DNA from 2 places in the Methylibium sp. T29 genome. Region 1 is predicted to be linked to the other one. Evidence: predicted binding sites of a transcription regulator. Region 1 holds the regulator's gene; the other holds the start of a gene.

Region 1 (4,725 bases):
CTCGTTGGTAGCGTCGTTAAACGCACTATAGGCTGTAATCTTGATTTACTCAAGTTACGCTGTATTTAGAGAATACAGCTCGAAGGCTGATCTCGGCCAACGATGACGCCGCCCGGGGACCGCGCGCAGATCGCTTGGTGTTTGCTGGTAGGCCGTGTTGGACTTGAACCAACGACCAAAGGATTATGAGTCCTCTGCTCTAACCAACTGAGCTAACGGCCCCTTGCTCGGGACCATGGCGTTCCGCGAAGCGCTTGCTTCCAGGAAGGCGATCGACCCGGCACCAGCGCGGATTGTAGGCATCGCTACCATGGCTCTGGCCCTGCGATCGGGAGGCACGCCATGACGACACCCACGACGACCCCAGCGCGCATCGAACGCGACAGCTTCGGCGACATCGCCGTGCCCGGCGACCGGCTGTGGGGGGCGCAGACGCAGCGTTCGCTGCACCACTTCGACATCTCCACCGAGCGCATGCCGCCGGAGCTGCTGCTGGCGCTGGCGCTGGTGAAGCGCTGCGCCGCCCAGGTGAACCGCGACCTGGGCGTGCTCGACGCGCGCAAGGCCGAGGCCATCATCGCCGCGGCCGACGAGGTGATCGCCGGACAGCATGCCGACGAGTTTCCGCTGTCGCTGTGGCAGACCGGCTCGGGCACGCAGAGCAACATGAACATGAACGAGGTGCTGGCCAACCGTGCCTCGCAGCTGCTGGGCGGGCCGGTGGGCGAGCAGCGGCTCGTGCATCCGAACGACGAGGTGAACCGCGGGCAGTCGTCGAACGACGTGTTCCCCACCGCGATGAACGTGGCCGCGGTCCGCGCGATCGAGGACGCGCTGCTGCCGGCGCTGGCCACGCTGCACGACACGCTGGCCGGCAAGGCACGCGCCTACGCCGAGCTGGTGAAGATCGGCCGCACCCACCTGCAGGACGCCACGCCGCTGAGCCTGGGGCAGGAGATGTCGGGCTGGGTGGCGCAGCTGGCGCACGGCATCGGCCATCTGCGCGCCGCGCTGCCGCACCTGCGCGAGCTGGCGCTGGGCGGCACCGCGGTGGGCACCGGGCTCAATGCGCACCCGGAGTTCGGCACGCGGGTGGCGCAGGCGCTGTCGCAGGCCGCGGGGACCGACTTCGTGTCGGCGCCCAACAAGTTCGAGGCGCTGGCGGCGCACGACGCGCTGGTGCATGCGCACGGCGCGCTGAAGACGCTGGCGGCGTCGCTGATGAAGATCGCCAACGACGTGCGCTGGCTGGCCTCGGGCCCGCGCTCGGGGCTGGGCGAGCTGCGCATTCCGGAGAACGAGCCGGGCAGTTCCATCATGCCCGGCAAGGTGAACCCCACGCAGTGCGAGGCTTTGACGATGGCGTGCTGCCAGGTGCTGGGCAACGACGTGGCGGTGAACGTCGCCGGCGCGTCGGGCAACTTCGAGCTCAACGTCTACAAGCCGGTGATCATCCACAACGTGCTGCAGAGCCTCCGGCTGCTGGCCGACGGCGCGCGCAGCTTCGATGCGCATTGCGCGCGGGGCATCGAGCCGGACCGTGGCCGCATCGCCGAACTGCTGCAACGCTCATTGATGCTGGTGACGGCGTTGAACCCGCACATCGGCTACGACAAGGCCGCGCAGATCGCGAAGAAGGCGCACGCCGAGGGGCTGACGCTGCGCGAGGCGGCCGTGGCCTCGGGGCACCTGACGGGCGAGCAGTTCGATGCGTGGGTGCGGCCGGAGCGGATGATCGGGCCGGGTTGAGCGCTACTTCTGGCTCAGCGCCTGCGTCACCAGCCGCGAGGTGATGTCGACGATCTGGATCATGCGGTCGTACGCCATGCGCGTGGGGCCGATGACGCCCAGCGTGCCGACGATCTTGCCGTCCACCTCGTACGGCGCCGACACCACCGACAGCTCCTCGAACGGCACGATCTGGCTCTCGCCGCCGATGTAGATGCGCACGCCCTCGGCGCGGCTGCTCACGTCGAGCAGGCGCATCAGCTGGGTCTTCTGCTCGAACAGGTCGAACAGCTTGCGCAGCGAGCCCATGTCGCTGGAGAAGTCCTGCATCGTCAGCAGGTTGCGCTCGCCCGAGACCACCACCTGCTCGTTCTCGCCGTCGGCGGCTTCGCTGCCGAACTGCACCGCGGCCTGCATCAGCAGGGCGATCTCGCCGCGCAGCGCGTCGATCTCGGTCTTGAGCCGCTCGCGCACCGCCTCGATGCTGAGGCCGCTGTAGTGGGCGTTGATGAAGTTACTGGCCTCCACCAGCTCGGCCGGGCTGTGGTCGCGCGCGGTGAAGATCACGCGGTTCTGCACGTCGCCGTCGGGCGAGACCAGGATCACCAGCACGCGCCGCTCGCCCAGGCGCATGAACTCGATGTGGTGGAACACGCCGGCCTTGCGCGGCGCGGTGACCACGCCGACGAACTGCGACAGGTTGGACAGCACCTGGGCCGCATGGGTGATCACGCGCTGCGGCTGGTCAGGCTGCAGCTGTTCTTGCGCAGCGGCCAGGCCCGGCTCGCTGCGCGCCATGTCGAGCGGCCGCGCGGTGAGCATGGTGTCGACGAACAGCCGGTAGCCGCGCGCCGTGGGGATGCGCCCGGCGCTGGTGTGCGGGCTGGCGATCAGGCCCAGCTCCTCCAGGTCGGCCATCACGTTGCGGATGGTGGCCGGGCTCAGCTCCAGCCCGGACGCCCGCGACAGCGTGCGCGACCCGACCGGCTGACCATCGGCGATATAGCGCTCGACCAGCGTCTTCAACAGGGTCTTGGCACGTTCGTCGAGCATGGTGGAAATCATTGTAGGGCGCGGTTTTGCGGGCATGTGGCGAGGTGCGCGCCGCGTCGAATGGCTGTGGTGTAATTTCTCTCACCATGGCGAGCCGTTTCCGTCACGCTGCCCTCGTCGGCAAATACCAGGCGCCGGGCAGTCGCCAGGTGCTTGCCAGCGTGGCCGAGTTCCTCACGAACCAGGGGCTCGAGGTCTCGCTCGACACCACCACCGCCATGGCCGTCGGCCTGCCCGACTACGGCGCGCTCGACGCCGCCCAGATCGGCAAGCACTGCGACCTGGCGGTCGTGGTCGGCGGCGACGGCACCATGCTCGGCACCGCGCGGCAACTGGCGCGCTACGGCGTGCCGCTGATCGGCATCAACCAGGGCCGGCTCGGCTTCATGACCGACATCCCGATGGCAGAGTTCCGCGAGACCATCGCACCCATGATCGCCGGCGACTACGAGGAAGAGCACCGCACCATGCTGGAAGGCTGCGTCAAGCGGCCCTCGGGCGACGAGTTCGACGTGATCTACGAGACCTTCGCCGTCAACGACGTGGTGGTGAGCCGCGGCGCCAGCGCCGGCATGGTGGAGCTGCGGGTCGATGTGCAGGACCAGTTCGTGGCCAATTTCCGCGCCGACGGGCTGATCATCTCGTCGCCCACCGGCTCGACCGCCTACGCGCTGTCGGCCGGCGGGCCGATCCTGCACCCGGGCATCTCGGGCTGGCTGATGGTGCCGATCGCGCCGCATGCGCTGTCCAATCGCCCCATCGTGCTGCCCGACGACAGCGAGGTGCGCATCGAGATCGTCGCCGGCCGCGATGCCAGCGTGAACTTCGACCACCAGAGCCTCGCCAGCCTGCTGCACGGCGACCGCATCTGCGTGCGCCGCAGCGAGCACCGCGTGCGCGTGCTGCACCCGCGCGGCTGGAACTTCTATGCCACGCTGCGCCGCAAGCTGCACTGGAACGAAGGTGTGCTGCCCGACGGCGCGCACTCCTGAGCCGTGGGCGGCACGCTGAGGAAGACCCCATGCTGAAGCGCATCGCCCTGCGCGACTTCGTCATCGTGCCCGCGCTCGAGCTCGACCTGCAGGCCGGGTTCACCGCGCTCACCGGCGAGACCGGTGCCGGCAAGTCCATCCTGGTCGATGCGCTGCAGCTCGCGCTCGGCCACCGCGGCGACGCCGGCGTGGTGCGCGAGGGCGCGACGCGCGCCGAGATCAGCGCCGAGTTCGACACGCCGGCCTCGCTGCGGCCCTGGCTGGCCGATGCCGGCTTCGCCGATGAAGAGGACGGTGGCGACGACCCCCTGCTGCTGCGCCGCACGCTCGACGCCCAGGGCAAGAGCCGTGCGTGGATCAACGGCAGCCCGGCCACCATCGGCCAGCTGCGCGAGGCGGGCGAGCACCTGGTCGACATCCACGGGCAGCACGCCTGGCAGAGCCTGACGCGGCCCGACGCGGTGCGCGGCCTGCTCGACGGCTATGCCGGCCTCGACACCGCGCCGCTGGCCGCCGCCTGGAGCGCGTGGCGCAGCGCAAGCGAACAGCTCGCCGACGCGCGCAGCCGCCAGGCCGACCTGGAACGCGAGCGCGAGCGGCTGCAATGGCAGATCGCCGAGCTCGACAAGCTGGCCCCCGGCGCCGACGAATGGCCGGAGCTCAACGCCGAGCACCACCGCCTGAGCCACGCGCAGGCCATCATCGACGCGGTGCAGGCGGCGCTGGCCGCGATCAGCGAGGACGACGACTCGGCCGACGCGCGCAGCGCCCAGGCGATCGGTGCGCTCGAAGGTGTGCTCGACCACGACCCGGCGCTGCGCGATCCCTTCGAGGTGCTGAAGAGCGCGCAGGCCCAGCTGCAGGACGCCGCCCACACGCTGCACGCCACGCTGCGCCACGGCGAGCTGGACCCGGAGCGCCTGCAGGCGCTCGACGAGCGGCTGGCGGCGTG
Region 2 (5,427 bases), on a different contig from region 1:
TGTAGCGCGCAGGCCTGCCTCCCCGTCGACCCGCATCGTCTCCGCTGCGTTCGGCAGCGTACTGACGGTGGGCTGACGCCAACCTGAGGGGAGATGCACGCCGGCCGCGCGATCCGGCCTCAGCAGAACGCCTGGATTCCCGTGATGGCCCGCCCGAGGATCAGGGCATGCACGTCGTGCGTGCCCTCGTAGGTGTTGACCACCTCGAGGTTGACCAGGTGGCGCGCCACGCCGAACTCGTCAGAGATGCCGTTGCCGCCCATCATGTCGCGCGCCATCCGGGCGATCTCCAGGCTCTTGCCGCAGGAGTTGCGCTTCATGATGCTGGTGATCTCGACCGCCGCCGTGCCTTCGTCCTTCATGCGCCCCAGCCGCAGGCAGCCCTGCAGACCCAGCGTGATCTCGGTCTGCATGTCGGCAAGCTTCTTCTGGATCAGCTGGTTGGCCGCCAGCGGCCGGCCGAACTGCGGGCGGTCGAGCACGTACTGGCGGGCGCGGTGGAAACAGTCCTCCGCAGCACCCAGCGCTCCCCAGGCGATGCCGTAGCGGGCGCTGTTGAGGCAGGTGAAGGGCCCCTTCAGGCCGCGCACCTCGGGAAAGGCGTTCTCCTCGGGACAGAACACCTCGTCCATGACGATCTCGCCGGTGAGCGAGGCCCGCAGGCCGACCTTGCCGTGCACCGCAGGGGCTTCCAGGCCCTTCATGCCCTTGTCCAGGATGAAGCCTCGGATCTGCCCGCCATCGTCCTTGGCCCAGACAACGAAGACGTCGGCGATGGGGCTGTTGGTGATCCACATCTTGGCGCCGCTGAGGACGTAGCCGCCCTGCACGGCGCGCGCGCGCGTGGCCAGGCTGCCGGGGTCGGAACCGTGGTTGGGCTCGGTGAGGCCGAAGCAGCCGATCCATTCGCCGCGGGCGAGCTTGGGCAGGTACTTCTGTTTCTGGGCTTCGGTCCCGAAGGCGTGGATGGGCACCATGACGAGCGAGCTCTGCACGCTCATCATCGAGCGGTATCCGGAATCGACACGCTCGACCTCGCGGGCCACCAGGCCGTAACAAACGTGGTTGAGGCCGGCGCCACCATAGGCTTCGGGAAGCGTGGCGCCGAGCAGGCCGAGCTCGCCCATCTCGCGGAAGATGGCCGGGTCGGTCTTCTCGTGGCGAAAGGCCTCCAGCACACGAGGCGCCAGGCGGTCCTGGCAGTAAGCCTGCGCGGCGTCGCGCACAGCGCGTTCGTCCTCGCTCAGCTGGCTGTCGAGCAGCAAGGGGTCGTCCCAATGGAAGCTGGCGGCCATGGCGGTCTCCGGGTAAGAAACGCAGTCTAGCGAGCTCGCAGCGCCCGGGGTGACGGGCCATCGCACCTCGACCGCAGCGGCATTTGTAAGCATATGCTCACTATCGAAGAGGTTTCGGCTTGCCCGATCGAAGCAGTGTGATCCGGGCAGTCCTTGGCCCTTCCGTCTTGGAGTTTTAGCACTCGTTTTACGTGAGTGCTAATATTGATGGAACGAAAGGAGGTTCTGGATGTCTTTCGATGCCATGAACACCACGCTGTCCCTGAACACTTCCGCGGGCTCGCAGGCGCTGACGGTGCGCGATCCGTGGGCGCTGGTCCCGTCTCTCGGCGACCTGAATGCCTATATCGCCGCCGTGAACCGCCTGCCGATGCTGACGCTCGAGGAAGAGCAGTCGCTCGGCCAGCGGCTGCGTGACGAACACGACCTCGAGGCTGCCGGTCGCTTGGTGCTGTCGCACTTGCGTCTGGTCGTGTCGGTATCGCGTCAGTACCTGGGCTACGGACTCCCTCACGGCGACCTGATCCAGGAAGGCAATGTCGGCCTGATGAAGGCCGTCAAGCGCTTCGACCCCAACCAGGGCGTGCGACTGGTCAGCTATGCGCTGCACTGGATCAAGGCCGAGATTCACGAGTACGTGCTGCGCAACTGGCGCATGGTCAAGCTGGCGACCACGAAGGCGCAGCGCAAGCTGTTCTTCAACCTGCGCTCGATGAAGCAGGGTTTCAAGGGCGATGCCACCGACAGCGACCTGCACCGCAGCACGCTGACCGATGCCGAGATCGACATCGTGGCCAGTGAACTCAAGGTCAAGCGCGAGGAAGTGATCGAGATGGAGACGCGCCTGTCGGGTGGCGATGTCGCGCTCGATCCGCAGACCGACGACGGCGACGAGAGCTACGCGCCGATCGCCTATCTGGCCGACGACCGCCACGAGCCGACGCGTGTGCTCGACGCCCAGCGCCGTGACGCGCTGGCCGGCGACGGCATCGGCGAGGCGCTGGACGTGCTGGACGCGCGCAGCCGACGCATCGTCGAGGAACGCTGGCTCAAGGTCAACGACAACGGTTCGGGCGGCATGACGCTGCATGAACTGGCCGCCGAGTACGGCGTCAGCGCCGAGCGGATCCGCCAGATCGAGGTAGCCGCCATGAAGAAGATGCGCAAGGCGCTGGCCGCCTACGCCTGAGTCCCTGACGTGCCTTGCGGCGACGACAAAGCGGCCCGCGGGCCGCTTTGTTCATGGGGCCGGCCTTTTTTCAGGCCAGCAACTGCTTCAGATCGGCCACCCAGGCCTCGATCGGCTGTCCGTAGCGCACGAACAGACGGAGCCGCCCTTGCGGATCGTAGACGTACGCGCCCGCCGTGTGGTCCATCGTGTAGCTGTCCGCCGCCTTGCCCGGGACCTTGCGGAAGAAGGCCTTGAAGGACTTCGCGACCGCCTGGGTCTGCTCAGGCGTGCTGCGCAGCGCGACGAAGCTCGGGTCGAAGCTGCTCATATAGGCCTTCAGGATCTCCGGCGTGTCGCGCTCCGGATCGACGGTGATGAAGACCGCCTGCAGCTTGTCGCCGTCCGCGCCGAGCTGCTTCTTCACGGCGGCCAGTTCGGCCATCGTGGTGGGGCAGACATCGGGGCACTGTGTGTATCCGAAGAACACCACGGTCGCCTTGCCCTTGAAGTCGGCCAGCGTGCGCGGGTGCCCCTCGACGTCGCTCAGAGCGAAGTCGCGTGCGTAGTCGCGCCGGTGATGTCGATGCCCTTGAAGGGCTCGGCGGGCTTGGCCGCCGGGTCGCAGGCGGCCAGCAGCCCGAGCGCGGCACAGACGGTGAGAACGGCGAGCCTGCGCATCATCATGGCGTACCCCGCAGCAGCGGGCCCAGGTAGTGGTCGAGCAGCAAGGCCGCGAACAGCAGCGACAGGTGCCAGATCGAGAAACGGAAGGTGCGTCGCGCCAGCGCTTCGCTGTAGTGGCGCCACAGCCGGAAAGCATGGCCGCAGAAGCCCACACCCAACGCGCAGGCCGCGACCAGGTAGAACCAGCCGCTCATGCCGTAGACGAAGGGCAGCAGGGTCGCGGCGAACAGCACGAAGGTGTAGAGCAGGATCTGCAGGCGCGTAAAGTCGTTGCCGTGCGTCACCGGCAGCATCGGCAGACCGGCCCGCGCATAGTCTTCGGCGCGGTAGAGCGCCAGCGCCCAGAAATGCGGCGGCGTCCACAGAAAGATGATCAGGCAGAGGATCCACGGTTCGGCGCCGAGTTCTCCGCGCATCGCGGCCCAGCCCAGCACCGGCGGCATGGCGCCCGAGGCACCCCCGATCACGATGTTCTGCGGCGTCGCCGGCTTCAGCAACACGGTGTAGATCACTGCATAGCCGACAAAGGTGGCGAAGGTGAGCCACATCGTCAGCGCATTGACCCAGACCCACAGCACGGCCATGCCGGCCACGCACAGCAGCACGGCGAAGCTGAGGGTCTGGGTGTTGCTCAGCTCGCCCTTCGCTGTCGGGCGCCAGGCCGTGCGCTTCATCTTCGAATCGATGGTCTGCTCGACCAGGCAGTTGAAGGCTGCGGCGGCGCTGGCCACCAGCCAGATGCCGATCGAGGCCGCCAGGGCCACGCCCCAAGCAGGCAGCGACGGCCAGCCGGGCACGGCCAACAGCATGCCGATGGCTGCGCAGAACACGATGAGCTGCACCACGCGCGGCTTGGTCAGCGCGCTGAACTGGCGCCAGCGCGACAGCCAGGTGTGCAGCGCGGCGGGTGGGGTGGCGAGGGTCTCGGACATGTCTGCAGCAAGAAGCAATTCTAGGAAGCGCGGCGCGTCACGAGCGGCGCGGTGGCCCGGGACGACGCGGCAACCGGGCGCGCCGACGTGGTACGCAACAGCAACGCCGTCAACAGCAGTACCAGCGCGGCCGCGCCGCCGGTGTGGGCCACGGCCGCCAGCAGCGGCCAGTCGAGCACGACGTTGCTGACGCCGGTAACGACCTGCCACGCAGCCACGCCGACCAACCCCGCGGCGTAGCGGCGCAGCGCCGGTTCTCGCGCCAGCCGCCACACCAGCCAGGCCAAGCCACCGAGCAGCAGCAGCGCACCCAGGCGATGCGTCATGTGGATCGCCGTCAGCGCCGCGAACGGCAGCCACGCGCCGTCCTTGCCCACGCCCAGCGGGCGCAGCACGGCGAAGCCGTGCTCGAAGTCCATCGTCGGCCACCAGCGCCCCTGGCAGGTGGGGAAATCGCTGCAGGCCAGCACCGCATAGTTGGTGCTGACCCAGGCGCCGAGCGCGATCTGCAGCACGGCCAGCAATGACACGATGACCAAGCTGCGGCGCAACGCGGAGCTCACCCCCACGACCCGGTCGGCGGCCGGACGCCAGGCCTGTGCCGCCAGCAGCGCCAACAACGCGAGTCCGCCGAGCAGGTGCGCCGTGACGATGGCCGGGTAGAGCTTCAAGGTCACCGTGAAGGCACCGAAGGCGCCCTGCACACAGACCCATAGCAGTGTGACGGTGGCCCACCAAGGAGAGACCCGCGTCGGCGCTTCGGAACTCCCCCGGCCGTCGCGGCGCCACTGCTGCCAGCTCAGCAGCGTCATCACGGTGATCAGGACACCGACCGCCGTCGCGAGGTAGCGGTGCACCATCTCGACCCAGGCCTTGCCGTGCGTGACCGGGCCGGTCGGCAGCGCACTCTGAGCGGCCTGGATCTCGTCACGGGCGCCCAGCGGGCTGGCGCTGCCATAGCAGCCTGGCCAGTCAGGACAGCCGAGTCCGGAATCGGTGAGCCGCGTGAAGGCGCCGAACAGCACCAAGTCGAAAGTGAGAAAGAGCGTCAGCACCGTCAGCGCCCGCAACCGGTCGCGGCCGTCGCCGGAGCGCGTGCGCGCCCACACCCAGGCCAGCGGGCCGAGCGCGATCACGCAGCCCAGCAGCGCCATGCGCGCGAGCGGCTCGAGGTCGACGAGGGCTGCCGAGTCCATCTGCCGCCTTCAGCGCCCCGGCTCGTCCCAGCTGGCCGCTGCGCGCATCAGCTTCTCGAGGTCGCGCTTGATGCGATCGGGCTCGCTCGGGGCCGGAAAGCGCATCATGTAATTGCCGAGCGGATCGACCAGGAAGAAGTGCGCTGCCA

The links. The regulator HrcA, encoded in region 1, represses chaperone genes, less so after heat shock. The targets are predictions, from matches to a motif close to TTAGCACTCNNNNNNNNNGAGTGCTAA.
Region 2: a site for HrcA is predicted at 1,471-1,497, ahead of rpoH (RNA polymerase sigma factor RpoH). Genes of this name have one in related genera too.

The regions. Positions count from the first base shown of each region.
Region 1 covers NZ_AZND01000082.1:48-4,772, reverse strand. The annotation lists tRNA gene x551_RS11535 (tRNA-Ile) at 146-222, opposite strand; gene fumC (class II fumarate hydratase) at 343-1,749, shown strand; gene hrcA (heat-inducible transcriptional repressor HrcA) at 1,753-2,781, opposite strand; gene x551_RS11520 (NAD kinase) at 2,868-3,773, shown strand; partial or broken gene x551_RS11515 (AAA family ATPase) at 3,803-4,725, shown strand, end outside.
Region 2 covers NZ_AZND01000156.1:1,094-6,520, reverse strand. The annotation lists gene x551_RS15655 (acyl-CoA dehydrogenase) at 120-1,295, opposite strand; gene rpoH (RNA polymerase sigma factor RpoH) at 1,525-2,484, shown strand; partial or broken gene x551_RS15645 (SCO family protein) at 2,555-3,147, opposite strand; gene cyoE (heme o synthase) at 3,147-4,082, opposite strand; gene x551_RS15635 (COX15/CtaA family protein) at 4,103-5,278, opposite strand; gene x551_RS15630 (hypothetical protein) at 5,288-5,427, opposite strand, start outside.